DNA from 3 places in the [Clostridium] hylemonae DSM 15053 genome. Region 2 is predicted to be linked to each of the others. Evidence: a T-box and tRNA genes for the amino acid it is inferred to sense, from the RefSeq annotation. Region 2 holds a T-box; the other regions hold tRNA genes.

Region 1 (4,677 bases), 1.5 Mb from region 2:
TATGGATATGGTTAAGACATTGTTTTTATGCAATAAGAAGAAAACACTGTTTTATTTGTTCATTACAACAGATAATAAACCGTTTGACACAAAGAAATTCTGTGAACAGCTCAACATACCGAGGGTATCCTTTGCGCCGAAGGAATTATTTGAAGAGATACTTGAAACGAAGATCGGCGCAGCGACTGTTTACAGTGTATTGCACGACTGGGACAAGACAATACAGGTAATATTTGATAAGGATGTTGCAGACACGGAGTATTATGGCTGCAGCGATGGAACTACGACCGGATATATGAAAGTAAAAACAGAGGACATATTGAATAAGATATTGCCGTATTCAAAACATAAGTATAAAATTATTGACATTTAGAAAAGGAGGAGATTCATTATGAAAACAACGATAGTATATGCGCATCCGTGGGACGGCTCTTTTAACAGGGCTGTTTTGGAGGAAGCCGAGAAAGCAGCGGGGGATTGTTATCTGATTGATTTGTACAAAGACAGATTTGACCCTGTTATGTCTGAGGAAGATTTAAAACTGTACGGTGAAGGGAGAACATCGGATCTGCTCGTAAAGCGATATAATGAAATATTGGATGATACAGACAGAATTATATTTATTTTTCCTGTCTGGTGGTATGATATGCCCGCTGTTATGCGCGGATTTTTAGATAAGGTCATGTTGAAAGATTCGGCATATTACAGTGATGATACAGGTCTTCATGCGTTGCGCAGCATAGAGGATACCTATATATTTACAACATCTTCTACTTCAACTGACAATTTGATACATAAATTTGGTGATGCCATAAATGGCACCTTAATAGGAGCTACGTTTGAGGCCGTCGGTTTCCACAATGCCGTGTGGAAGAATCTGGGCGGGATCGACAGCCTTACTGAGCAGGAAAGAAAAGAGTACCTCGGTCAGATATCTGAATATTTATCAGGTTCTGACGCGTAGCTGCCAGGCCAGCCTGCCAAATAACTTATAGAAGTCCCTTTAATACAACGTATCCAGATGATGGAGTGCAGACGGATTTTATTAAACAAAAAAGAAATTAATATATACTTGTGGTATAATTTTCAAAAGAGAATGGAGGAATGTTATGGAATGTGCTATTCGATGCTGGAGAATGGAAGACGCGGCAGATGTTTCCAGGATGCTGAATAATAAGAAGGTCCAGGATAATTTAAGAGACGGTATGCCGTATCCTTACACGGAGAAAGATGGTAAGGAATTCATAGCGTCCATGCTGGCTGCGGACCCGGAGGAAACGATTGCATTTGCCATTACGGCGGATGACAGGGCGGTGGGAAGTATCGGGGTCTTCCGGTGCGGTAACATTCACTTCCGCACTGCCGAGATGGGATATTATATCGGTGAGCCTTTCTGGGGAAAAGGGTTAGGAACGAGCGCCGTACGAAAGACGTGCGATTATGTATTTGAACATACAAATATTATAAGAATATTTGCGGAGCCTTTTTCTTACAATACTGCCTCATGCCGCGTCCTTGAAAAAGCAGGATTTCAGTTTGAGGGACTTTTGCGCAAAAATGCGGTCAAGAATGGGAAGATCGTGGATATGAAAATGTATTCGCGTATTAATGATTGACATATCAGGAGCTTCTTTTAGCAGAAAGAACGGCTGTTATCCTAGGAATGTAAAGAGTTCTTGACATTTAAAACTTACATGTTATGATTGAAATGTAAAGAACTTTTTACATCAGGAGGTGTACTATGAAAAAGTTGTTCAGACGCGCAGAGCTTCGGAGAATGGACGAGATGGAGAGAAGTATAATCCTGAAAGGACAGCGCAATGCGCTGGTATATGTCACTGTGGTGCTTGGTGTCTGGTCCTTTTATGAAATATATAAGTTATATGTACAGAAGACATCAGCCAGCTTTATGCCTTTAATTTTACTGTGTACTACTTTCACGGTCGAAACTTGTTCGCAGCTTTATTACCAAAAAGAAGCGGTCAAGGGAGAGGAGGAGTACCACGAACTTTCATTTTCCAGAACACTCTTAACTATTATTTTTATGGGGATTGTGACGGCGGCCGTTTTAACCGGTATTATTATAGCTGTATATGTAAGGTGGGAGCATTAGTGAAAAATAACATTAAGCAGCTGAGAAAGAGCAGGGGACTGCGTCAGGAAGATCTGGCCGCCCGTTCCGGGGTGTCGAGGCAGACGATCATTGCAATTGAAAATGATAAGTACAATCCGACACTTGAGCTGGCTATGAAGCTTGCAAGACTGCTGGATACTACGGTGGAGGAACTGTTTATATTACAGTGACAAAAGCTGGAAATGAATAAATTTTTACGCAATGGTAAAGAATGACAGAAGGGACAAATTCTTTAAAAAATGAGCAAAAAGTATTGCATTTACGGCAGGTTTATGATATTATAATTTTCGGTCACTCCATGAGACAGGCCGTTTAAATATAAGTATTTTGGCTCCGTGGTCAAGCGGTTAAGACATCGCCCTTTCACGGCGGTAACACGGGTTCGATTCCCGTCGGAGTCATTTTTGATTTGCCGTTGTGGCTCAATTGGCAGAGCAGCTGATTTGTAATCAGCAGGTTACCGGTTCAAGTCCGGTCAACGGCTTAGTTCCTATAAGGGACTTATAAGTTTTTGGACCCTTAGCTCAGCTGGTTAGAGCAATCGGCTCATAACCGATCGGTCCTGGGTTCGAGTCCCCGAGGGTCCACTGCAGCGTCTCAGCACTAAGTCCGTATTTCAGGATAAGTGCTGCGGCATGCGTTGTTTTAAACAATTCATCAAATTTTCAAAGTAGTAATAGTTAGGCCCAGTGGCTCAGTTGGTTAGAGCGCCGCCCTGTCACGGCGGAGGTCGAGAGTTCGAGTCTCTTCTGGGTCGTTATATGGGATCTTAGCTCAGCTGGGAGAGCATCTGCCTTACAAGCAGAGGGTCATAGGTTCGAGCCCTATAGGTCCCATATGCCGCAGTGGCGGAACTGGCAGACGCACAGGACTTAAAATCCTGCGGGACTTATACTCCCGTACCGGTTCGATTCCGGTCTGCGGCATTAGTGAGAGATGCTTCAAACCCTTATAAATAGAGGGATTGAGGCATTTTTTGTTTTAAGTAAAAAGTTGTGTATCCCGTAAATACGCGGTTTATGTCAATATTTTTGCCATTTTAGAGGCATCTCTCTCAGACACTCGCTGTCCTATGTAATGCTCTGTCATGGTAAGTGTAGAGTGTACTAAAAAGGCTGGATATCAACGGCTTTATTCCCGCATTATAAAGCATAGAAGCACCTGTAAACCGAAGCTTCATCATATGTTTTGGTTTTATTTCCATAATTTGCTTTGAAGATATTTCAGAATTGTCTATGAAACGATGCCATATTCCGATATCTTCATTAATCGTCTTGCCGGATACAATCTTTGTCTCGAAACGGTGCTGTTCTCAATTTTTATAGACATCTTCCAGTATGTTGTCAAAATAGTGTTCTTACAGCCTGTTTACATCAAAGATTTATTATTATGGAATTGATGGGGAAATCTGTAAACCTAAGATAACAGAATTGAGTTACTCTCAAAGAGCAAAATGCTATAAACAGGAGGAAGAATCTGATAAACTCATAATAGATGCATTTTTGAAAGAAGTGGAAAAAGAAGCGTTATATTTCGCAAAAGAAGATCAATAACAGACAAGAGGGCTTGCAAGGTTTATCACCTTTCAAGTCCTCGTTAGTATCATGGTATTGTTGGCTTCGTCCGTTCTGTAAAGAATTGCCCTGCGCCGTATCGGCTTCGCCTTGTTCCTTACTAGAAAATATTTTATGAATCAACAGTCCTATATTCAGATTCTTTGTGATTTATAATAAAATGGAACATCTTGTTTTTATTGTAATGCACTTGTTTTTACAAAACCGGCTTTTGACCCATTTGATACTTTAACATATTTTCGGCCTTTTAAAGGATTGTCTTTGTCAAATGTTGTTATGTTGTTTTCATAGATACCTTTCCACGAATCGATATCTACATAAACTGTTTCACCTTCTTGAAATGAATCGCAAGAATATTTTATTGGCGATAAAAGAGGAAAACAATAGATAGTATTTTTACCTTCTCGATATCCAGTATAATATATTTTTGCCTCTTTTTTTAGTGTATATTGTACTAATGTATCTTTTGAATTCATATCTTGGACTATGTATTCAGAATTGCTTCTAGTACAATTGATTGCACTGTATGAAAAAGCAACAATTAAAATAATTACGGGTATCAAAATAATTATTGTTTGTATAAATTGATGTTTACATAAACGCACACTATATAATGCAATTAAGAACATTAAAAAAGATATAAAAAGAGTAATGCCTATTTTCCATGCTTCTCCATTTTTGATAGTACCAAATATGTCTGGCTTCTTCAAATTTTGTAATTCATATAAACTTAATGGTACTATAAGTGAAGCTATGGTATATAATACAAAGCCTCCCCAAATAAAGCCATAATTTACTTTTTCATAGGACTTTTTGGCGAGTTTATAAAAGGATAATATTATTAGCGCAAATCCTATTATAGTCATTACACCTAATAGCAAAGTTACTTTGTGGTCTATCAACATCTTTATGATAGCCAATGGTAATAACATAATAAATAATATACCTATCATAAACATACTCATAATT
Region 2 (4,677 bases):
CGGTGCGCATACCGTGCCGGGACGGGCAGGTGAGGGATGTGGTGCTCGGTTATGACTGCGCCCGGGATTATGAAGCCGGAGGGCAGTCGTTCGGCGGGACGGTGGGAAGGGTGGCTAACCGTATCGGCGGCGCCCGGTTTACGCTGAACGGAAAGACATATACGCTTGCTGAAAATGACAACGGCAACAATCTGCACAGCGGGCCTGACACTTACAACCACAGGCTGTGGGAAGTGCGGGAGGCGGATGAAAGACATGTGGCGCTTCATCTGTCAAGCCCGGACAAAGACCAGGGATATCCGGGCGCGCTGGATGTCACGGTAACGTACAGCCTGAACGGCGAAAACGCGCTTGAGATCCGCTACGAGGCGGCGGCAGAGGCGGACACGATCGTAAATTTGACGAATCACAGCTATTTTAATCTGAACGGCCATGACTCGGGCGATATTCTGGAACAGGAGCTGTGGCTGGACGCAGAGGCATATACGCGCGCTGACGAAGAATCCATCCCTACCGGCGAGATCGTAAGTGTGGAGGGGACGCCCATGGATTTCCGCGTCAGAAAGACGATCGGCAGAGACATAGGCGCCGATTACGAGGCGCTGGATTTTGCGGGTGGTTATGACCACAACTGGGTGCTGGGCGGAGACGGGTTCCGCAGGACAGGTGAATTTTCATGCCGGGAGAGCGGTATCAGGATGCAGATATTTACAGATTTGCCGGGAATGCAGGTGTACAGCGGCAATTTTCTTGACCGGGAGCGGGGAAAGGCCGGAGCAGTGTACGGAAAACATCAGGGTATATGCTTTGAGACGCAGTATTTCCCGGATGCGGTAAATAAAGATAATTTTGAAAGTCCGGTCGTCCGGGCGGGAGGGCAGTTTGAGTCAGTAACTTCGTATAAATTCGAGTTTTAACATTCAGAAATTCATAAGTATTTTTTCATAAAATATTTCTCTTAACTATGCTAAAATAGTATGGAATGATTGGAGAGATAGTATGGACAGAAGAATAGCGGAAGCAAGGCGCAGGAGGAGGATCCAGCGCAATATCCGGCTCGGTGTGCTCGTGCTTGCCGTACTCATTGTGCTCGTGGGGATCGTAAGGATCATCAAGCCAGCATGGTTCACGAATGATTACATAGAACTTAAAGGAAAGGACATAGATGCCTCCCGCCCGGACCTGGATGTGGAACTGCTCACAGAAAACCCCTATTCCCGGCCGGGGACGAAGACGGATAAGATCAAAGGGATCGTTGTGCACTACACGGCCAATCCAGGCGCCACCGCCATGGAAAACCGGAATTATTTTGAGGGCCTTAAGGACAGCCATGAGACAAAAGCGAGCAGTAATTTTATCGTAGGTCTTGACGGGGAGATCGTGCAGTGTGTTCCGACGTGGGAGGTGGCTTATGCGTCCAATAGCAGGAACAATGACACCGTATCCATTGAGTGCTGTCACCCGGATGAGACGGGAAAGTTCAACGAGGAGACATATAAGTCCATGGTCCGGCTCACCGCCTGGCTGTGTAAGAAGTTTGACCTGGACAGCAAGGATGTCATCCGGCATTATGATGTGACGGAAAAGAACTGTCCGAAGTATTTTGTGGAAAATGAGGACGCATGGAACCAGTTCAGGGCAGATGTGCAGGAGGCGATCAAAAAATAATCGGAAAATGCGTTGACTTTTTGCCGTGTGTTGCTATAATGAAAGATAGCTGGTATTACAGTGGAAACATGACAAAAGCAGAGACGGAAAAGAGTAGTCTTTTGGAGTCATCCAGAGAGAAAAACATTTGGTGGAAGTTTTTTGTGACAGAAAGAAGATGAAAACCATTCCTGAGCTGCGGTGCCGAAACGACAGTAAGCATTGCCGTATTCCTGCGTTAAGGGATAGGATTTGAGAGAGTCTGAAGTGAAAAGTTAAGGTGGGACCGTGCAGCGTTAGATGCACCCTTAAATGGACAGCGCAAGTTGTCTGTTTAGGGTGTTTTTTTGATTCAGGAAATACCGTTTCCGAAAAGAACAAAAAGTGTATATTGAAAGGAGCGAAACAAGATGAAAGTAAGTATGAAAGACGGGTCTGTACAGGACCTGACATTTGCAGATGAGGTGGGACAGGAGGCGTTCCGCCATACGACATCCCATATTCTGGCCCAGGCAGTAAAGCGCCTGTACCCGGATACAAAGCTGGCTATAGGACCGGCGGTAAAAGATGGATATTACTATGATTTTGAATTCAGTTTTCCGTTTACGACAGAGCACCTTGCCGAGGTGGAGAAAGAGATGCGCAGGATCGTCAAGGAATCTCTGCCGCTTGAGAGAAGTGTCGTGAGCCGTGAGGAAGCGCTGAAACTGATGGAGGAGCGGGGAGAATCCTACAAAGTAGAGATGATTCAGGCTCTGCCAAAGGAGGAAGAGATCAGTCTTTACAGACAGGGTGAGTTCGTGGATTTCTGTGCGGGCCCTCATGTGTCCAACACGAGCGTGATCAAAGCGTTTAAGCTTCAGAGCGTGGCGGGGGCATACTGGCACGGAGATGAGAACAATCAGATGCTGACGAGGATCTACGGGACATCCTTCCCGAAGGCGGACGAGCTGGATGCATATCTTAAGAGAATGGAGGAAGCACGTCTGCGCGATCACAGAAAGCTCGGTAAGGAACTGGGACTGTTTGCGATCATGGATGAGGGCCCGGGATTTCCGTTTTTCCTCCCAAAAGGAATGGTGTTAAAGAATCTGCTTATCGACTACTGGCGGCAGCTCCATCTGAGAGAAGGATATGTGGAGATCTCCACGCCCATTATTCTGTCCAGGCATCTGTGGGAGAATTCCGGGCATTGGGACCACTATAAAGACAATATGTATACAACAGTGATCGATGAGGAGGATTATGCAGTTAAGCCGATGAACTGCCCGGGCGGAATGCTTGTGTACAAGGTGGAGCCGCGTTCCTATAAAGACCTGCCGATGCGTGTGGGCGAGCTTGGCCTCGTACACCGCCATGAAAAGTCAGGCCAGCTTCACGGCCTTATGCGCGTGCGCTGCTTCACACAGGACGATGCCCATATCTTTATGACAGAGGACCAGATAAGAGATGAGATCAAAGGCGTGGCAAGGCTGATCGATGAAGTGTACTCTAAGTTTGGATTCAAATACCATGTGGAACTGTCCACGAGACCGGAGAACAGCATGGGAAGCGATGCAGACTGGGAGATGGCGACGGAAGGCCTGAGAGGGGCGCTGGAAGAACTCGGAATGGACTATGTGGTAAACGAAGGCGACGGCGCATTCTACGGCCCGAAGATCGACTTCCATCTGGAAGACTCCATCGGAAGGACATGGCAGTGTGGTACAATTCAGCTCGACTTCCAGATGCCGCAGAGATTTGAACTGGAATACACAGGCGCAGACGGCGAGAAGCACAGACCGATCATGATACACCGGGTTGCCTTCGGTTCCATCGAGCGCTTTATCGGTATACTAATCGAACATTACGCGGGCAAGTTCCCGACATGGCTCGCGCCGGTACAGGTGAAGATATTGCCCGTATCAGACAAGTTTGCCGATTACGCACAGAAGGTGACAGACGAACTCAAGGCAGCCGGGATCCGCGTGGAACTGGATGGCAGAAGCGAGAAACTCGGTTACAAGATCCGCGAGGCACAGATGCAGAAAGTACCTTATATGATAATCGTAGGGGAAAAAGAAGTGGCGGAGAATGTCGTATCCGTAAGAAAACGCGATGAAGGTGATATCGGAAGTATGGAACTCAAGACATTCACGGAAAAAGTGCTGGAAGATAAATAAAAAATAGAATACCAGCTCCTTCGGGGACAGGTTAAATTTAATTGGGGACGGGGTTTTTTGAAAAAAACCCCGTCCCCAATTAAATTTAACCTGTCCCCGATTCGTTTATAAGTATCCGAGCTGTTCTAATGTGTTCAGTACCATATGTCTTCCTGCGTCGGTGCCGTCGATGATCCTTCTGGCGCGGACGGAGTCTCCGATATTGAGAAGGGCGGTGTCTTCTCCTTCAAAGGCTTTTGTGAGTTCATCCCAGATGGGCGCGTGTGCCTTCATGCCGAGGCAGACGAAACCGTAATCAAATGGGAGTTCCTCTTCCTGTCCGTCTTTTTCCACGAGGAAGGAATGAGGGGTTACTTTTTTGAGCGCAGTGTTGACCAGCTGTGTCACGCTGTGCTTTTCCATGCATTCTTTCATCGAGGAGGTGGAGGAGGCGTCCAACCCGTTTCCGATGAAAGGCATCATCTCTATGATCGTCGTGTCCGCGCCGCGCGGGGCGAAGAACTCGACCACGTCAAGGCCGACGGCGCCGCCGCCGATCACGATGACCTTACGGCCGGACATGTCTTCTGGATAGCGGTCTATATTCTGTATCAGGTCGAGAATCGAGTACACATCCGCTTTTTTGTCCGCAAGGCTTTCATGCAGGCCGGTAATGGGCGGAAGAAGGGGGACGGAGCCGGTCGCGTTCACGACAAGGTCCGGGCGGAGGCTTTTGACAGTATGGGCTGTCGCGTCCACGCCTGTTCTGATCGTCAGATTGTCAAGTCCGGCCGCGCGGTGCTTCAGATAGTCCGGAAAATCGGCAAGCCGTTTCTTGTCCGGAATCTTTGAGATCTCCACGGATAGTCCGCCTATGTGGTCCTGCTTT
Region 3 (4,677 bases), 1.9 Mb from region 2:
TGTGAAGGAAAGGTGAAAAGGACCCCGGGAGGGGAGTGAAAGAGAACCTGAAACCATATGTTTACAAGCTGTGGAACACCCTTATGCGGTGAACCGCGTACTTTTTGTAGAACGGTCCGGCGAGTTACGCTGGCTGGCAAGGTTAAAGACTGAAGGTCTGGAGCCGAAGGGAAACCAAGTCTTAATAGGGCGAATGAGTCAGTCAGAGTAGACCCGAAACCGGGTGATCTATCCATGTCCAGGTTGAAGTTGCCGTAAAAGGCAATGGAGGACCGAACCCACATCCGTTGAAAAGGGTGGGGATGAGGTGTGGATAGGGGAGAAATTCCAATCGAACCCGGAGATAGCTGGTTCTCCTCGAAATAGCTTTAGGGCTAGCCTCATACAAGTCTTGCGGAGGTAGAGCACTGAATTTCCTAGGGGGCGTCAAAGCTTACCGAAGAATATCAAACTCCGAATGCCGCGTAGATGATGTATGGGAGTCAGACTGCACGAGATAAGTTGGGTAGTCGAAAGGGAAAGAGCCCAGACCTGCAGCTAAGGTCCCAAAATGTGTGTTAAGTGGAAAAGGATGTGGGATTTCAAAGACAACTAGGATGTTGGCTCAGAAGCAGCCATACATTCAAAGAGTGCGTAATAGCTCACTAGTCGAGAGGTCCTGCGCCGAAAATGTCCGGGGCTGAAACACACTACCGAAGCTCAGGGATGTACGAAGTACATCGGTAGAGGAGCATTGGATGCGGGAAGAAGCAGTACCGTAAGGAGCTGTGGACTGCATCGAAGAGAGAATGCCGGAATGAGTAGCGAGAGGAAGGTGGGAATCCTTCCGGCCGAATATCTAAGGTTTCCAGAGTAAAGCTGATCTGCTCTGGGTAAGTCGGGGCCTAAGGCGAGGTCGAAAGACGTAGCCGATGGACAACAGGTTGAGATTCCTGTACCACGATATAACAGAACTGTGGGGACACGTGTGGAAAGCATAAGCCGGGAATGGAAAGACCGGCGCAAGCGGGGTAGGCGTACATCAGGCAAATCCGGTGTGCAAACCAAATCCGTGACGCGTACCGAACTTAAAGTAGGGAAGTATGTGAGCCATGCGTCAAGAAAAGCCGCTATCGTTTATATCGTGCCCGTACCGTAAACCGACACAGGTGGATGAGGAGAGAATCCTAAGGCCGACGGGAGAAGCATTGTTAAGGAACTCGGCAAAATGACTCCGTAACTTCGGGAGAAGGAGTGCCAGAGAGATCTGGCCGCAGAGAATTGGCCCAAGCAACTGTTTAGCAAAAACACAGGTCTATGCAAAACCGAAAGGTGAAGTATATGGGCTGACGCCTGCCCGGTGCTGGAAGGTTAAGGGGAGAGGTTAGCGCAAGCGAAGCTTTGAACTTAAGCCCCAGTAAACGGCGGCCGTAACTATAACGGTCCTAAGGTAGCGAAATTCCTTGTCGGGTAAGTTCCGACCCGCACGAAAGGCGTAATGATTTGGGCACTGTCTCAACAATGCACCCGGTGAAATTGAAATACCAGTGAAGATGCTGGTTACCTGCGCCAGGACGGAAAGACCCCATGGAGCTTTACTCCAGCTTGATACTGGGATTCGGTATTGCATGTACAGGATAGGTGGGAGGCGAAGAAGTGATGACGCCAGTCGTCACAGAGCCGCTGTTGGGATACCACCCTTGCAGTATTGGATTTCTAACCATCAGCCGTGAACCGGCTGGGGGACAATGTCAGGTGGGGAGTTTGACTGGGGCGGTCGCCTCCGAAAGGGTATCGGAGGCGCTCAAAGGTCCTCTCAGAATGGTCGGAAACCATTCGCAGAGTGCAAAGGCAAAAGAGGGCTTGACTGCGACACCGACGGGTGGAGCAGGTACGAAAGTAGGACTTAGTGATCCGGTGGTATAAAGTGGGATTGCCATCGCTCAACGGATAAAAGCTACCCTGGGGATAACAGGCTTATCACTCCCAAGAGTTCACATCGACGGAGTGGTTTGGCACCTCGATGTCGGCTCATCGCATCCTGGGGCTGAAGTAGGTCCCAAGGGTTGGGCTGTTCGCCCATTAAAGCGGTACGCGAGCTGGGTTCAGAACGTCGTGAGACAGTTCGGTCCCTATCCGGCGTGGGCGTAGGATATTTGAGAGGAGCTGTCCTTAGTACGAGAGGACCGGGATGGACTGGCCGCTGGTGTATCTGTTGTTCTACCAAGAGCATGGCAGAGTAGCCAAGCCGGGACGGGATAAACGCTGAAGGCATCTAAGCGTGAAGCCCCCCTCAAGATGAGATATCCCTGCGCAAGCAGTAAGACCCCTTGAAGACGACGAGGTAGATAGGGCAGAGGTGGAAGTGCAGCAATGTATGGAGCTGACTGCTACTAATCGGTCGAGGGCATGACCAAGAGCGAAGAGAGCGCGGAGTCAGGAATGACGGAGGCGCGTCTCGAAGCGAAAAGGTGGATAGGTAATGGATGTAATATTTATTTCTTGTATGCAGTTTTGAAGGTACATATCTTCAGATAGCGAGGCCCAGTGGCTCAGTTGGTTAGAGCGCCGCCCTGTCACGGCGGAGGTCGAGAGTTCGAGTCTCTTCTGGGTCGCTATATGGGATCTTAGCTCAGCTGGGAGAGCATCTGCCTTACAAGCAGAGGGTCATAGGTTCGAGCCCTATAGGTCCCATATGAAAATGGATGGATTCCCGAGTGGCCAAAGGGGGCAGACTGTAAATCTGTTGGCAACGCCTTCGAAGGTTCGAATCCTTCTCCATCCATTACCAGACTTGCCGTTGTGGCTCAATTGGCAGAGCAGCTGATTTGTAATCAGCAGGTTACCGGTTCAAGTCCGGTCAACGGCTTCATAATCTAATATTAGTTAATAACGCGGGGTGGAGCAGTCTGGAAGCTCGTCGGGCTCATAACCCGAAGGTCGTAGGTTCAAATCCTGCCCCCGCAATTGATGCTTGTTGAACTACAAAAGTTCAATAAGATATGCCCAGATAGCTCAGTCGGTAGAGCAGAGGACTGAAAATCCTCGTGTCGCTGGTTCGATTCCGGCTCTGGGCATTTTCTTTACTGTGAAAATAGTATACGGGCGTGTAGCTCAGGTGGTAGAGCACTTGACTTTTAATCAAGTTGTCCGGGGTTCGAATCCCCGCACGCTCATGGGAATGAGAGTGGCAGGAATCCTTTGTGATAAAGGTTCCTGCCGTTTTCTTTAAAATACTAAAAATTCCAGCAGAGTATGTGAAAAGCATACTCTGTTTTTTATTCTGTAATTTTGAATCTTTACTTAAACTTAAGATTTTCTTTCGGAAAATGATAGATACTATATATATAATTACAGTCAGACATAAGCAATCAAGCATTAAGAAGGAGGTCTTATGATGTACAGAGATAATAAACCTGCAGTCAGCGTGGTCGTTCCTTGTTATAATGAGCAGGAAGTACTGCCTCTTTATTTACAGGCCATGCAGGAAGTGATAAAGAAGATGGAGCCTGTGACCGTGGAGATCATATTTGTCGATGACGGTTCAGCAGATGAAACGCTGAAGCTTTTAAAAGAATTTCATGAAAAAGATAACAATTACCGGTATCTTTCCTTTTCCAGAAATTTCGGAAAAGAATCAGCGCTTTACGCCGGACTTAAGGCGGCCGAGGGAGAGTATGTCGCGGTAATGGACGCAGATCTGCAGGATCCGCCTGAGTATCTCCCTGAGATGTACGATATCTTACAGGAAGGCGAATATGACTGTGTGGCCACGAGAAGAGGCGACCGTCACGGGGAGGCGAAGCTGCGCTCCTTCCTTTCCGCTTCTTTTTATAAATTCATAAATAAGCTCTCCCAGGTACAGATCGTGGAGGGAGCCAGAGATTTTCGTATGATGAACCGGAAAATGGCGGACGCCATACTATCATTAAGTGAGTGCAACCGTTTTTCCAAAGGATTATTCGGATGGGTAGGGTTCAGGACAAAATGGCTGGAATATCACAATGTTGAGCGGGCGGCCGGCGATACAAAATGGTCGCTCTGGAAGCTGTTCAAATATTCCATCGACGGAATACTCGGTTTTTCGACAGTACCGCTGTCCATGGCTTCATACGGCGGCATTCTGTTCTGCGGGGCTGCGTTCTGCATGATCGTATTCCTAGTGGTAAAGAACTTGTTCTGGCATGACCCGGTGGCAGGCTGGCCGGCCATGATGTGCGTAATTTTCCTCATAGGAGGCGTACAGCTGCTCTGCATTGGTATTTCAGGCCAGTACCTTGCCAGGGCATATACAGAGATAAAAAACAGGCCAATCTATTTATTGAGGGAATCAAGTGATGAAGAGGATGCAAAAACCGACGGCAAAGACAACAAAAAGCAGGGAAGATATGTTATATCTCTCGATTCTTATGGTCATCCCGCTCATACTGTATATCCTGAAGATAAGAAACGGATATCTGGCAGGCTCTGAGATCGACTGGCTCGGGCAGCACAGCGTATTCCCGGATTATTTCCGCAAGCTGTTTTATGAGACGAAAACACTGTTTCCCCAGTTCGCGGCAGAGCTTGGCGGTGGGCAGAATATTTACAACTTTGCCTATTACGGACTATTTAACCCGTTGTATCTCGTATCATACGCGCTGCCCTTCGTAAAGATGACCACATACATTCAGGTCGTCTCGCTGCTGGAGCATATGG

The links. The T-box of region 2 lies ahead of thrS (threonine--tRNA ligase). A T-box ahead of a tRNA ligase gene usually reads a tRNA of that ligase, here a tRNA-Thr.
Region 1: it encodes a tRNA-Thr, which carries the amino acid that the T-box ahead of thrS (threonine--tRNA ligase) is inferred to sense. The anticodon was not compared.
Region 3: it encodes a tRNA-Thr, which carries the amino acid that the T-box ahead of thrS (threonine--tRNA ligase) is inferred to sense. The anticodon was not compared.

What each region holds. Positions count from the first base shown of each region.
Region 1 is NZ_CP036524.1:68,642-73,318, forward strand. It holds gene LAJLEIBI_RS00320 (prolyl-tRNA synthetase associated domain-containing protein) at 1-373, shown strand, start outside; gene LAJLEIBI_RS00325 (NAD(P)H-dependent oxidoreductase) at 392-964, shown strand; gene LAJLEIBI_RS00330 (GNAT family N-acetyltransferase) at 1,110-1,616, shown strand; gene LAJLEIBI_RS00335 (hypothetical protein) at 1,742-2,113, shown strand; gene LAJLEIBI_RS00340 (helix-turn-helix transcriptional regulator) at 2,113-2,304, shown strand; tRNA gene LAJLEIBI_RS00345 (tRNA-Glu) at 2,464-2,535, shown strand; tRNA gene LAJLEIBI_RS00350 (tRNA-Thr) at 2,546-2,618, shown strand; tRNA gene LAJLEIBI_RS00355 (tRNA-Ile) at 2,648-2,721, shown strand; tRNA gene LAJLEIBI_RS00360 (tRNA-Asp) at 2,818-2,891, shown strand; tRNA gene LAJLEIBI_RS00365 (tRNA-Val) at 2,898-2,970, shown strand; tRNA gene LAJLEIBI_RS00370 (tRNA-Leu) at 2,974-3,060, shown strand; gene LAJLEIBI_RS00375 (hypothetical protein) at 3,885-4,673, opposite strand.
Region 2 is NZ_CP036524.1:2,359,451-2,364,127, reverse strand. It holds gene LAJLEIBI_RS10985 (aldose epimerase family protein) at 1-917, shown strand, start outside; gene LAJLEIBI_RS10980 (peptidoglycan recognition protein family protein) at 1,000-1,668, shown strand; T-box leader at 1,740-1,960, shown strand; gene thrS (threonine--tRNA ligase) at 2,058-3,809, shown strand; gene LAJLEIBI_RS10970 (NAD(P)/FAD-dependent oxidoreductase) at 3,915-4,677, opposite strand, start outside.
Region 3 is NZ_CP036524.1:432,426-437,102, forward strand. It holds rRNA gene LAJLEIBI_RS02055 (23S ribosomal RNA) at 1-2,396, shown strand, start outside; tRNA gene LAJLEIBI_RS02060 (tRNA-Asp) at 2,521-2,594, shown strand; tRNA gene LAJLEIBI_RS02065 (tRNA-Val) at 2,601-2,673, shown strand; tRNA gene LAJLEIBI_RS02070 (tRNA-Tyr) at 2,683-2,764, shown strand; tRNA gene LAJLEIBI_RS02075 (tRNA-Thr) at 2,776-2,848, shown strand; tRNA gene LAJLEIBI_RS02080 (tRNA-Met) at 2,873-2,946, shown strand; tRNA gene LAJLEIBI_RS02085 (tRNA-Phe) at 2,984-3,056, shown strand; tRNA gene LAJLEIBI_RS02090 (tRNA-Lys) at 3,083-3,155, shown strand; gene LAJLEIBI_RS02095 (glycosyltransferase family 2 protein) at 3,374-4,450, shown strand; gene LAJLEIBI_RS02100 (YfhO family protein) at 4,368-4,677, shown strand, end outside.